Regions from separate parts of the Citrobacter sp. ANG330 genome, predicted to be linked through region 1. Evidence: predicted binding sites of a transcription regulator. Region 1 holds the regulator's gene; each other region holds the start of a gene.
The links. The regulator LexA, encoded in region 1, represses DNA repair genes until DNA is damaged. The targets are predictions, from matches to a motif close to TNCTGTATGTACATACAGNA.
Positions count from the first base shown of each region.

Region 1 (4,576 bases):
TTCACAGTAAGCCTATTTTATTTGCAGGTGAAATAATGCCTCAGCCAGTATCAGCGCGGCTGAGTAGGACTATTGCTGTGATAAAATGGATAAAGATGACGCTATTCGCTCCATGCAGAACTTGCTGGAACGCTTTTGTTATGTGACAGCCATCAATATGTATAGAAGAGAATGCGAAACAGGGAAAGATTAGCAGGCGATTTATCGTGCCGGGGAGGAACTCGGCGTTTCTCCCATAACATGATAAAGTGAGGGTTTTCTTATCCCACACAATCCGAGGTGCCTGATGGAAAAGACCACAACGCAAGAGTTGCTGGCGCAAGCTGAAAAACTGTGCGCGCAACGCAATGTGCGCCTGACCCCACAGCGCCTCGAAGTGTTGCGTCTGATGAGCCTGCAAGAAGGGGCGATTAGCGCTTACGATCTGCTGGATTTACTGCGTGAATCAGAACCGCAGGCCAAGCCGCCAACGGTCTATCGCGCACTGGATTTCCTGCTTGAACAAGGGTTTGTACATAAGGTCGAATCCACCAACAGCTATGTTTTGTGCTATCTGTTCGATCAGCCAACCCATACTTCTGCGATGTTTATCTGCGACCGCTGCGGTGCAGTGAAGGAAGAGTGTGCGGAAGGCGTGGAAGACATTATGCATACGCTGGCGGCGAAGATGGGATTTGCCCTGCGCCACAATGTGATTGAAGCACATGGATTATGTTCAGCGTGCGTGGAAGTTGAGGCTTGTCGTCACCCTGACGAGTGTCAGCACGATCATACCATTCAGGTGAAAAAGAAACCGCGCTAACAATCTGAGCGGCAAACGCTGCCGCTCAAAGCATTAAAGCAAACAGTGGGGAGTACATCCTTGTACTTTTCGGGCAGGAGTCGATTTACCAGCGGTAGTCGTTACGGGTTTCCCAGTCACCGACCTCTTTTTCCGCCTGATCTTTTGCGTAGCCGTAACGTTCCTGGATTTTACCTACCAGTTGGTCACGTTTACCTTCAATGACCGTCATATCATCGTCGGTCAGTTTGCCCCATTGCTCTTTCACTTTACCTTTGAGTTGCTTCCAGTTACCACCGGCTTCGTCTTTATTCATCATAAAGTCCTCTTCATTAGGTTGTGAATAGCGAGTCTGTATCATCCAACGTCGTTACGTTTTCTGCTGGACGTGATATTAAGTGTAGTCAGGGATTCTGGGTTCGATTCACTATTCAGAATTTTTAACCGTTACGCTGCCGAAAACCAGGTGCCGTTTCGCCAGTGGCGCCGCCAGATGAAGGCTAAAGAGAGGCCACGCAGCGCCAGAAATACCGCCAGCGCCAGCCACAAACCATGATTCCCCAGCGCGGGTAACGCCAATAGCGTCAGCGCAAATCCGGCAGCAGCTACCGCCATGCTGTTGCGCATTTCAGCCGCCCGCGTGGCACCGATAAACATGCCATCCAGCAGATAGCACCAGACGCCGACCAGAGGCAAAATCACCTGCCAGAGCAGATAGCGATCGGCCAGTTGCTGGATTTGCGGCAGTGAGGTGAGCAACGCGACAATCTGTTCGCCCGCCAGCAGATAGACCAGTGAAAACAGGAGCGCCACAATGCCGGACTGGCGGCACGCCGCCCGCCAGACTTCCAGTAACTGACTGCCGTCGCGAGCGCCATAAGCCTGGCCGGAATGCGCTTCCACGGCGTAGGCAAAGCCATCCAATGCATAAGCCGTAAACGTCAGCAACGTCATGAGCACGGCGTTGACGGCGATGATATCGCTGCCAAGCCTTGCGCCAAGTACAGTGATAGCGCCAAAGCAGAGTTGCAGAAGCAACGAACGCAGCATGATGTCGCGATTGAGCGCCAGAAGCCGGCGAATATTCCCGCGCCAGGCCTGTTTGAGCATGGAAAATGAAACACCGCGCAGACGCAGCACCTTACGTACCATCAACAGACCGATCAGCAACGTCGCATATTCTGCGATCACCGTTGCCAGTGCGGCCCCTTGCACGTTCATGTGCAGCCCCATCACCAGCCAGAGATCGAGCACAATGTTCAGGATATTGCCAACAACCAGCAGGATCACCGGCGCACGCGCATACTGTACGCCCAGTAACCAGCCGAGCAGGACCAGATTCGCCAGCGAGGCTGGAGCGCTCAGCCAGCGAATCGCCAGAAACCGCCGGGCCTGCTCCAGCACCGCTTCACTACCGCCGACAATGTGCAGCGCCAGGTCAATAATCGGCGTGCGAAACAGTGCAATCAAGGCTCCCGCGCCCAGCGCCAGAATCAGCGGTTGTACCAGCGCACGCGCCAGCGCCTGAGGATCCTTCGCACCGAACGCCTGCGCCGTCAGTCCGGTAGTGCTCATGCGTAAAAAGAGCAACAGCATGAACAGAAAACTGGTTGCGGTTGCGCCTACTGCCACACCGCCGAGATAGACGGGGCTGTCCAGATGTCCAATGACCGCCGTATCCACCAGTCCCAGCAACGGAACCGTAATATTGGAGAAAATCATGGGTAAGGCGAGGCGCCAGAGTGCTTTGTCAGCAGAAGCAAAAAACGGCATGGAGACGAGCCTGAGAAGAGGTCATAACGAGAGTGGTGAGAGTGCCGGATAACGGCGTAAACGCCTTATCCGGCCTACAGAAATACTACAGCCATTCACCATTACGGATGACGCCAACGGCCAATCCTTCGATGGTAAAATTCTGTTCGCGAAGGTCAACCAGGATCGGTTTAAATTCGCTGTTTTCGGGCAGCAGTTCTACTTTATTGCCCTGTTTTTTCAGGCGCTTGACCGTCACTTCGTCATCGATACGCGCCACCACCACCTGGCCGTTACGCACGTCCTGGGTTTTGTGTACCGCCAGCAAATCGCCATCCATAATGCCGATGTCTTTCATCGACATTCCGCTGACGCGCAGCAGGAAATCGGCATTCGGCTTAAACAGCGACGGATCAACCTGATAATGGCCTTCGATGTGCTGCTGTGCCAGCAGCGGTTCACCCGCCGCTACGCGACCGATGAGCGGTAAGCCCTCTTCTTCTTCCTGCAACAGTCGAATGCCGCGTGAAGCGCCAGAGACGATTTCAATCGCACCTTTACGCGCCAGCGCTTTCAGGTGTTCTTCAGCCGCGTTTGGGGAACGGAACCCCAAACGCTGCGCGATCTCCGCACGCGTCGGTGGCATACCTGTCTGGCTGATGTGATCCCGAATGAGATCAAACACCTCTTGTTGCCTGGCCGTTAACGCTTTCATTCCGCCCCCTGGGTGTATATACAGTTATGCTGTGAGTATATACAGCTAAAGGTGATTTTGGAACCACAAACTGCACATTCAACAGCAGATTTAACCGGTTATGGAATCAGGGTCGAAAAACCTTAGCGAAAATGTGACCACAGCAGGAGACCCCAGGTGATCAACGCCACAATGATTGAGAGCAGCACCGCAGCCGATCCCATATCTTTAGCGCGACCAGAGAGCTCGTGATAATCAGAGCCGATACGGTCCACCACGGCCTCAATGGCGCTGTTGAGAATTTCAACAATCATGACCAGCATGACGGAGCCTATCAGCAGTACGCGCGTAATGGCATCCACATCCAGCCAGCAGGCGACCGCCACGGCCAACAACACCGCTATGCTTTCCTGACGGAACGCCGCCTCGTTAATCCACGCGGCGCGAAAACCTTTCCAGGAATAGCCTGCCGCTTTGATAATTCGGGTGAATCCAGTGGTATTATTAGCCATTAAAAGAACCTTTTTACATTATTGGCGTCAATGACATTGTCTTGTTAACTCATGTGATTCGAGTAACGGCAACGCGGCGCGAAGTATGACGGGATACACCAGAAATTCACATGACTTTCTGATATCCTTGCATCGCAATTGCATTATTAACCAGAGGCTTTACATCGTTTATGTCCGGCTGGCCACGAATTTACTACAAAATCCTGAATTTACCATTAAGCGTACTGGTAAAAAGTAAGTCTATTCCGGCAGATCCTGCCCCGGAATTGGGACTCGATACCTCTCGTCCAATTATGTACGTTTTACCGTACAACTCCAAAGCGGACTTGCTGACCCTGCGAGCGCAATGTCTGGCGCACGATCTCCCCGACCCGTTAGAGCCGCTGGAGATCGATGGCACACAGTTGCCGCGCTATGTGTTCATTCACGGCGGTCCGCGTGTCTTCACTTATTACACGCCGAAAGAAGAGTCCATCAAGCTGTTCCATAACTATCTCGACCTGCACCGCAGCAACCCGGATCTGGATGTGCAAATGGTGCCGGTATCGGTGATGTTTGGACGCTCTCCGGGCCGTGAAAAAGGTGAAGTGAACCCGCCGCTGCGCATGCTTAACGGCATACAGAAGTTCTTTGCCGTCTCCTGGCTTGGCCGCGACAGCTTTGTCCGCTTCTCGCCTTCCGTCTCTCTGCGCCGAATGGCCGATGAGCACGGCACGGATAAAACCATCGCGCAGAAACTGGCGCGCGTGGCGCGTATGCACTTCGCCCGTCAGCGCCTGGCCGCTGTGGGGCCGCGCCTGCCTGCGCGTCAGGATCTCTTCAACAAGCTGCTGGCGT
Region 1 is NZ_JASJUI010000009.1:58,418-62,993, reverse strand. It holds gene QNN88_RS18075 (conjugal transfer protein TraF) at 1-5, opposite strand, end outside; gene zur (zinc uptake transcriptional repressor Zur) at 287-802, shown strand; gene QNN88_RS18065 (CsbD family protein) at 888-1,097, opposite strand; gene dinF (MATE family efflux transporter DinF) at 1,229-2,554, opposite strand; gene lexA (transcriptional repressor LexA) at 2,640-3,248, opposite strand; gene QNN88_RS18050 (diacylglycerol kinase) at 3,371-3,739, opposite strand; gene plsB (glycerol-3-phosphate 1-O-acyltransferase PlsB) at 3,910-4,576, shown strand, end outside.

Region 2 (4,576 bases), on a different contig from region 1:
TGAAGCAAACAATACGTGCGCGGCGTAAACGGCATTTTAATGCCGAGCATCAGCACACGCGAAAGAAATCGATTGATCTGGAATTTATCGTCTGGCAGAGACTGGCCGGACTGGCACAGCGGCGCGGCAAGACATTATCCGAGACCGTAGTGCAGTTGATTGAAGATGCTGAGAATAAAGAGAAGTATGCCAACAAGATGTCTTCACTGAAGCAGGACCTGCAGGCGTTGTTAGGCAAAGAATAATCCATTCCATTAAACGCTTTTTGTTTATCACAGGCCAAAAAAAACCCCGCAGCGCGGGGTTTTTTCATAAGACGGAAACTTAAGCCTGCGGCTGAGTTACAACGTCTTTGATGCCTTTAACTTCGATCTCAACGCGACGATCCGGGGCCAGGCAGTCGATCAGTGCAGCGCGAGCTTTCACGTTGTCACAGGTATTGCCAGTAACCGGGTTGGATTCGCCCATACCACGTGCGGAGATTTTGTCAGCCGGGATACCTTTAGAGATCAGGTAATCAACAACAGACTGAGCACGTTTCTCAGACAGACCCTGGTTGTAAGCGTCAGAACCGATACGGTCAGTGAAGCCCAGAACCACTACAGAACCGTCTTTCGGATCCAGGTTGCTCAGCTGGCTGTACATCTGATCCAGAGCCTGCTGGCCTTCTGGTTTCAGCGTTGCTTTGTTGAAGTTGAACAGAACGTCAGACTTCAGAGTGAAGTGTTTGGTCTGTACTTCAGGAGCCGGAGCCGGAGCCGGAGCTACGATCGGAGCCGCTTGTTCCTGACCGAAACGGTAAGAAACACCTACGCTCAGCAGACCGTTGTCTGGGCGAGTACCGATGGTGTTAGCGTCACCGATGTTGTTGGTCCACTGGTATTCCAGACGGGTAGCGATTTCAGGAGTAATTGCATACTCAACACCACCTGCGAATACTGGGGATACGCCAGTGTCGTGGTCTTTAAAGGAAGCGCCACCAGGTACGTTAGCCTTGGTGTCTGCACGCCATACCATACCACCCAGACGAGTGTAGATGTCCAGATCGTCAGTGATTGGGTAACCCAGTTTAGCGGTCAGCTGAACGCCCTGAGCCTTGTATGCGCCGTTGATGTTGTCGCCTTTGTACGGCATACGACCTAACCAGTCGTAACCCATTTCAAAGCCAACATACGGGTTAACCTGATAACCACCGAACGCACCGGCACCCAGTTGGTTTTCGTGGGTAGGACCGTTGTTGTTGATGAAACCAGTGTCATGGTACTGGGACCAGCCCAGTTTAGCACCAGTGTACCAGGTGTTATCTTTCGGAGCGGCCTGCGCTACGGTAGCGAAACCAGCCAGTGCCACTGCAATCGCGATAGCTGTCTTTTTCATTTTTTGCGCCTCGTTATCATCCAAAATACGCCATGAATATCTCCAACGAGATAACACGGTTAAATCCTTCACCGGGGGAGTAGTTCAATAGTTACTCTACCGATATCTGCGGCTTATGCCGAGCACCCCTGGCGATGTAAAGTCTACAACGTAGTTGAAAACTTACAAGTGTGAACTCTGTCAGGCATATGAAAAAAAAAAGCTTGTATACAAAATATTTAACATTTTGTGCAGCAGAATTTTGGGTCAGATTTCGCGGAAACCGCGTCCGCCAAGCGTTCACAGAAAAAAAATGTGAGTCCTAAATGCCTGGCTTCGGAGTGAAAAAAAATTCCAGGATAAATCCTAATTTCACTCAATGATACAGATTTGAGTGAATTTTTAGCCCGGTTTGCTGTCTCGTGGCATGGGTGTGTGCGCTTACGGGACGCATGATAAATCCCATCGCATTTCCCTCATCCGCAGCTCTCACCAATTCAGCATGTTCTTCTTCTGTTAATTCCTCTGCCAGCCAGCCGATCACCACGCTGTAGTTGCCCGTACGTAATGCACGAACCATCGATTCCAGCGTATGGCAGGGGGAAAGTTGGCTAATTTGCATCACTTTGGTCAGTGGTAGGCCGGCAGACTGAACCCATTCACGGCTCAGTTTTTGTTGTGGCGTCAGCCAGAGCTGCCAGCGCGATTGCTGACCTAACTGCTGAAGAAGCGGTAACAGCAGTAATTGCGTCATCATGGGCTGGTCTTCGCGGTAGACCACTTCGCTGATAAGCCCGGTGGACGCTTTCTCAGAAGAGACGCGCGCCATCGTGTTCGAAGTGGAAGAGAGTGACGGAGAACGATTTGCGTAGCCTGAAGTGTACATAATCAATCCAGCCCTGTGAGTTACTGTATGGATGTACAGTAACCCTGATGTCGTGAAAGATCAACTTTATTTTCGGAAACAAACTCGCAATTTTTATTCATGGTCGCGGTAAAAACAAAATACAACTTGCCCCCTGAGAATAAGTTGCCTATTTTCGTCATTAACGGATCCGCAGCAACAAATCATTCTTTTAGTTTATGATTTAACAGGGGATTTTATGAAAGTACACTCCTACGACAGGATCTATAAATCACAGGAATATTTATCTTCTCTGGGGCCGATCCATTACCGTTCACTGTTTGGCAGCTACAGTCTGACTATCAACAATACCGTCTTTGCGATGGTTGCGAATGGTGAGCTTTATCTGCGCGCTTGTGAACAAAGCGTACAGTATTGCGTGCAGCATTCCCCTGTCTGGCTGACTTTTCTCAAACGCGGGCGCCCGGTCATGCTCAACTATTATCAGGTTGATGACAGTTTGTGGCGTGACCAGCAGCAGTTGATCCAGTTATCGAAGTTTTCGCTGGATGCCGCGTTGCAGGAGAAGCTGACTCGCGGTTCTCAACAGCGGCTTAAGGATCTCCCCAATATGACCTTTCATCTGGAGAGTCTGCTGAATGAGTCGGGGATCTACGATGTCGCTACTTTGCGAATGCTGGGGGCTAAAATGTGCTGGTTGCGGCTTCGGCAGATTAACAAATCCATTACCGATAAGGTTCTGTTTAATCTTGAAGGGGCCATTTATGGCATTCATGAAGCCGCGCTCCCGGCAATACGCCGGGAGGAGCTTGCTTTGTGGGTTAAGATGCTTTCCCCGACGCCGGTATTTCCGGAGATGATTGAGTGATTTGTCGCTGTAGCCGACCCATTTCCGGCAGCAGGGCCACCAGTAAGCCGACCTGTTGAATCACCAGGGGTTCTTTGCTGTCCGGGCGCGGTTCCAGATGCTGGATGCGCTGTTTCAGGTCGGTGAGCGCCTGTTGCACGCGCGCTTCGTCAGCCGGGAGATGATGTAACGCATCATCGACATAGCAGACCGCATCGTCCAGTAGTGCCAGCACGTCGGGGTTAGTGAGTTGTTCACGATGCGCCCCTAGTGCAGAGATATAACTGGTGAATGTATGGTTGAGGCAGAGCAAACGGAACGCTGCCTCACGCGTTTGTGCCGTTACATCGGGCTCGCCAGACATGTTCGACACCACCGAGGCCAGTTCCGCATCGCGGTTATGGGCGTCGCGGCGAGCAATCCGATATGCCAGCCGATTGTCGCGTCCCTGATGGTACTGTTCCAGGATGGCGTCCAGATAGCGACAGTTGGCCTCGGTCGCTCTTTCCATCATTCTCGGCAGGTTGCGGAAACGCCAGTCCGGCCAGATGAAGCTCACGGCCGCCCAGGCGATGGCGCAGCCGATGAGCGTATCGATCACGCGGGGAAGGGCAACTTCAAACCCTTCACCGAGTAAATTGAAGCACAGCAGGACCAACAGCGTAATAAACATGGTGGCATGAGCATACTGGACGTTGCGGAAGGCAAAGAACAGAACGCCGGTGATCACCAGCAAAATGAGCTGGCCTTCCAGTGACGGAACGAACCATAAAATCGGGATACCAATGGCCACGCCGACCAGCGTCCCGATGATCCTTAGCGCCAGACGGTGTCGCGTGGCGTTGTAGTTAGGCTGGCAAACAAACAGGCTGGTCAGTAAGATCCAGTAACCGTGATGCATACCGGTTATCTGAATGATCGCGTAGCCGATACAGAGGACCAGAGACATCCTGACCGCATGGCGAAAAAGGGCCGATTCCGGGGTAAAGTTACGGCTCAACCGCAGCCAGGTATCGCTAAATCCGTGCGGACTATCATCGGCAAGCTGGTTTTCCGATTCGCTGCGCGGCATGGCTTGCGCTTGCTCTGATTCAATCGTCGCGAGCTGCGCGTCGATGGCACGCAAATTAGCCAGTAAAAAACCCAACGTTTTCAGCAGATCGGCAGAGGCGCCGTTTGCCCGCATTCGCTCAAGCGCGGCATCGAGGTGCGTGAAGGCGCGTTCAAAATGCGGATCGTGCTGATAGGGGACGCGCAATAAAATACAGCGGGACAGTTGCAAACAGGCCTGGCCCTGCATTGACATCAGACGTTGAAAGCGGAACATGACGTCGCTGTGACGGAAATGGTCACGCAGCGTCTGGTATTGAATATGTGAGGAACTGGCGCGCTCATGAATATCCTGCGCCACAAAGTAATAATGCAGTGTGCGCCGTGTGCCACGTTGTCCCCGATCGCCGCGCAGACGTGTCAGCAAAGACACTTTCGTCTGATTTAGCGTCGCCATC
Region 2 is NZ_JASJUI010000002.1:482,640-487,215, reverse strand. It holds gene matP (macrodomain Ter protein MatP) at 1-245, shown strand, start outside; gene ompA (porin OmpA) at 325-1,377, opposite strand; gene sulA (SOS-induced cell division inhibitor SulA) at 1,733-2,242, opposite strand; gene QNN88_RS08075 (TfoX/Sxy family DNA transformation protein) at 2,460-3,089, shown strand; gene yccS (YccS family putative transporter) at 3,043-4,576, opposite strand, start outside.
Region 2: sulA (SOS-induced cell division inhibitor SulA) is a predicted target of LexA. The motif match lies at 2,264-2,283, and genes of this name have one in related genera.

Region 3 (4,576 bases), on a different contig from region 1:
ACCCCGAGGAAGGCACGGAAGCGCTCTTCTTTTACCGAGGGAATGTATTTAAAGCTGGGATGTTTTTGCGCATCAGCAAGGTTGATAGGTTCCGCCAGCCTGCCAACCAGGCCGACGATACCTTCATCAAATGCGAGTGCGACAGTGCGACCGCGCGGTTTTTTAAGTCCCCGCGTCGCCATGAGGTAATAACAACGCCGGTCATGATCGGCCAGATAAACCGAACAGACCTCTGTATCCATCGCAAGACAGATGTCAGTAACCAGAATATTCAGCGCTTCATTCAGACGCGGAGCACTGGCCACCTTTTCGACTATTTCGCGCAGGCGGGTGAGCATAATTTGCGTGGCTTAACCTCTTTTACGTCGATAAGCAGATGTACTTTGCGGCTTCGGCGTCACTTCCTGAAGCGCCATCACAACACTTGCGAACTCTTTCATCACCCTGCGATAGACATCGCGTTTAAATGAAACCACTTGCCGGACCGGGTACCAGTAACTTACCCAACGCCAGCCGTCGAACTCAGGCGTGCTGCTGGTTTGCATATTGATTTCCGCGTCCCCGCTCATCAACTGCAAAAGAAACCACTTTTGTTTCTGGCCGATACACACCGGCTTTGTATCCCAACGCACCAAACGTTTTGGTAACTTGTAACGCAACCAGTTGCGTGTAGAGGCAAGGATCCGCACATCTTTACGGCTTAACCCTACTTCTTCAAACAGTTCCCGGTACATCGCCTGTTCTGCTGATTCTCCTGGGTTTATCCCACCTTGCGGGAACTGCCAGGAGTGCTGACCAAACCGCCGGGCCCACATCACCTGCCCCTGACGATTACAAATTACGATACCTACATTTGGGCGGTAGCCATCGTCATCAATCACCGGACTACCTCAACATAAACCTTATATGAGAATGATTGTTTCACACTCCTGACAGACGGTAAACCACTGAGTTACGGCGGTGTGCATCTAATAACAATTGAATAACTCACAGTTAAAGACAAAGTTATAAACAGATACTCACCCATCCGGGCGATTTTATTCACCTTTTCTGTGGATAGAGTTGTGAAGAAGTACGGAATTACTCCGGGAAAACCCGGAACAGTCTGAATAAGCGGCGAACAGAGGGGAAAAAATATTTTCATTTATTCATGAGGTTACTGGACCATTCCATCAGGTATTCGGCAGAAAAGTGATAGCCGTCACACTGACGATCCTCAGGCTGATGAAAGATCGAACAGCGCCGACTTTATCCACAGATTGTGCCAATAAGTTAGACACAAATTGTGTGAAAATTCGATTTTCGTCGCACGTCAAGGCTGTAAATGGAAACAGTAGTTGGGGTTTTTCACAGTTATCCCATCTTTCTGTGGATAACATGGTGTAAGATCCTGTTTAAACTCAGTGACCAGAAATGGAAAACCCGTTATGACGTTGCGCAACATGTGTCGTCATAAACTAAAAACCAATATAAATCATGGCATTGAATATCACATGTGGAAAACGATAAACTTCATTCCCACGGTATAAAATCTTTGTTCATTTTTTCATCTAAGGTGTAACGCCATGTCCGGACTCCATCCTTTACGCTTTCCTCCGGAATCAGAAGCCCTTCTGCTCCAGCAGGCGCAGCAGCTTTCGGGCTATTCGTTAGGCGAACTGGCGGCGCTGGCGGGTATCGTTGCGCCGAAAGATCTCAAGCGGGACAAAGGCTGGATCGGCGTATTACTGGAACTCTGGTTGGGTGCCAGCGCCGGAAGTAAACCTGAGCAGGATTTCGCCGCGCTCGGCGTCGAGTTGAAAACCATTCCCGTGGATAGTCTTGGGCGACCGCTTGAAACCACCTTTGTCTGCGTCGCGCCGCTGACCGGAAACAGTGGTGTGACGTGGGAAACCAGTCACGTACGGCACAAACTGAAGCGAGTATTGTGGATCCCGGTGGAAGGCGAACGCAGCATTCCCCTCGCACAGCGGCGGGTCGGCTCGCCCGTTCTCTGGAGTCCCAATGAAGAAGAAGACCGTCAGCTACGGTTCGACTGGGAAGAATTAATGGACATGATTGTGCTCGGCCAGGTTGAACGGATCACTGCCCGCCATGGCGAATTTTTACAATTGCGTCCAAAGGCCGCAAACGCCAAAGCGCTCACCGAGGCGATCGGCGCGCAGGGCGAGCCAATACTGACGTTGCCGCGTGGTTTTTATCTCAAAAAGAACTTCACCCGCGCCCTGCTGGAACGCCACTTTTTGTTACAACCGCGTTAGACTTTCACCTGCCGTCCGGTAAGCATATAATTAGCGTTTATTTATTTGGCAGGACTTTGTTCAATGTTATTTGCATGGATAACCGATCCTAACGCCTGGCTTGCGCTCGGTACGCTGACGCTGCTGGAGATCGTGCTTGGGATCGATAATATTATTTTTCTCTCTCTGGTCGTTGCAAAACTCCCCACCGCACAGCGTGCGCACGCCCGGCGCCTCGGTCTGGCAGCGGCGATGATTATGCGCCTGGCGCTGCTGGCGTCTATTGCCTGGGTGACCCGTCTGACCAATCCGCTGTTTGAGATTTTCGGTGAGGACATTTCCGCCCGCGATCTGATCCTTCTGCTTGGCGGTCTGTTCTTGATCTGGAAAGCAAGTAAAGAGATTCACGAATCCATTGAAGGTGAAGAAGAAGGGATGAATATGCGCGTCACCTCCTTCCTCGGGGCGATCGTGCAGATTATGCTGCTCGACATTATCTTCAGTCTGGACTCAGTGATCACAGCGGTCGGCTTGTCCGATCACCTGTTCATTATGATGGCGGCAGTGGTGATTGCCGTTGGCGTGATGATGTTTGCGGCGCGTCCGATTGGCGAATTTGTCGACAGACACCCGTCCGTGAAGATGCTGGCACTGTCGTTTCTGATTCTGGTGGGCTTCACCCTGATCCTGGAAAGCTTCGACGTGCATGTACCGAAGGGCTACATCTATTTCGCCATGTTCTTCTCGATCTCGGTTGAGAGCCTGAACCTGTTACGAAACAAGAAAAACCCACTGTAATTGCACTTTTTCGCTCCCTGCGGGGAGCGACTATCTCCCCTTTTCGCCTCTCAGATTAAGATTTTCCTGCTTTTCCTGCCCACAACTTCAGGTTATTACTAGACTATTATCAGACGCAGGCCACGTGAGGATAAATGGATGAAAAAATGGGCAGTGATAATTTCCGCAGTAGGACTGGCTTTTGCTGTTTCCGGTTGTAGCAGCGACTATGTCATGGCGACCAAAGACGGTCGTATGATCCTGACCGACGGGAAACCTGAGATTGATGATGATACCGGTCTGGTGAGCTACCACGACCAGCAGGGCAACGCCATGCAGATTAACCGCGACGACGTTTCTCAAATCATTGAACGTTGAAGATTGAGGTCAGCAATGCTGCTGGCCTTAACAATTTTTCTTCCCTTTTTCCTTTCCCTCAGCCATTTTTATAATCCTATGTCGCGATTATAAAAAGGAAACGGCTATGCAATATCACCGTATACCCCACAGCTCGCTTGAAGTTAGTACACTGGGGCTGGGCACAATGACGTTTGGTGAACAAAATAGCGAAGCCGACGCACATGCACAGCTCGACTATGCCGTCGCCAACGGCATTAACCTGATCGACGTGGCCGAAATGTACCCGGTACCGCCACGCCCGGAAACCCAGGGACTCACCGAAACGTATGTCGGAAACTGGCTGGCTAAACATGGCAATCGTGAAAAGCTGATTGTCGCCTCCAAGGTCAGCGGCCCGTCACGCAATAATGACAGCGGCATTCGTCCCAATCAGGCGCTGGATCGCAAAAATATCCGCGAAGCGCTGCACGACAGCCTGAAGCGTCTGCAAACCGATTATCTGGACCTTTACCAGGTGCACTGGCCTCAGCGCCCCACCAACTGTTTCGGCAAACTCGGCTACAGCTGGAGCGACGCCGCGCCGGTGGTCTCGCTGCTGGATACGCTGGACGCGCTCACCGAATTCCAGCGCGCAGGCAAAATCCGCTACATTGGCGTATCGAATGAAACCGCCTTTGGCGTGATGCGCTATCTGCATCTGGCGGACAAGCATGATCTGCCGCGCATTGTCACCATCCAGAACCCTTACAGCCTGGTCAACCGTAGTTTTGAAGTTGGGCTGGCGGAAGTGAGCCAGTATGAAGGCGTCGAACTGCTGGCCTATTCCTGCCTGGGATTTGGCACGCTGACCGGCAAATACCTGAACGGCGCGAAGCCTGCCGGGGCGCGTAATACGCTGTTTAGCCGCTTTACCCGCTACAGCGGCGAGCAGACGCAAAAAGCCGTGGCAGCGTATGTGGATATTGCGAAGCGTCATAATCTCGATCCGGCGCAGATGGCGCTGGCCTTCGTTCGTCGTCAACCCTTTGTTGCCAGTACGCTGCTGGGCGCTACTACCATGGAACAGCTGAAAACCAACGTCGAGAGTCTGCATCTCGAATTAAGCGAAGAGGTGTTGGCAGAGATTGAAGCGGTGCATCAGGTTTACACCTATCCTGCACCATAAGGAAAGCGCGCCGGTGAGTGCCGGCGCGTTGATT
Region 3 is NZ_JASJUI010000003.1:108,215-112,790, forward strand. It holds gene ptsP (phosphoenolpyruvate--protein phosphotransferase) at 1-338, opposite strand, end outside; gene rppH (RNA pyrophosphohydrolase) at 351-881, opposite strand; gene mutH (DNA mismatch repair endonuclease MutH) at 1,566-2,261, shown strand; gene QNN88_RS08850 (TerC family protein) at 2,325-3,038, shown strand; gene ygdR (lipoprotein YgdR) at 3,177-3,395, shown strand; gene QNN88_RS08860 (NADP(H)-dependent aldo-keto reductase) at 3,502-4,542, shown strand; gene lplT (lysophospholipid transporter LplT) at 4,575-4,576, opposite strand, start outside.
Region 3: mutH (DNA mismatch repair endonuclease MutH) is a predicted target of LexA. The motif match lies at 1,317-1,336, and genes of this name have one in related genera.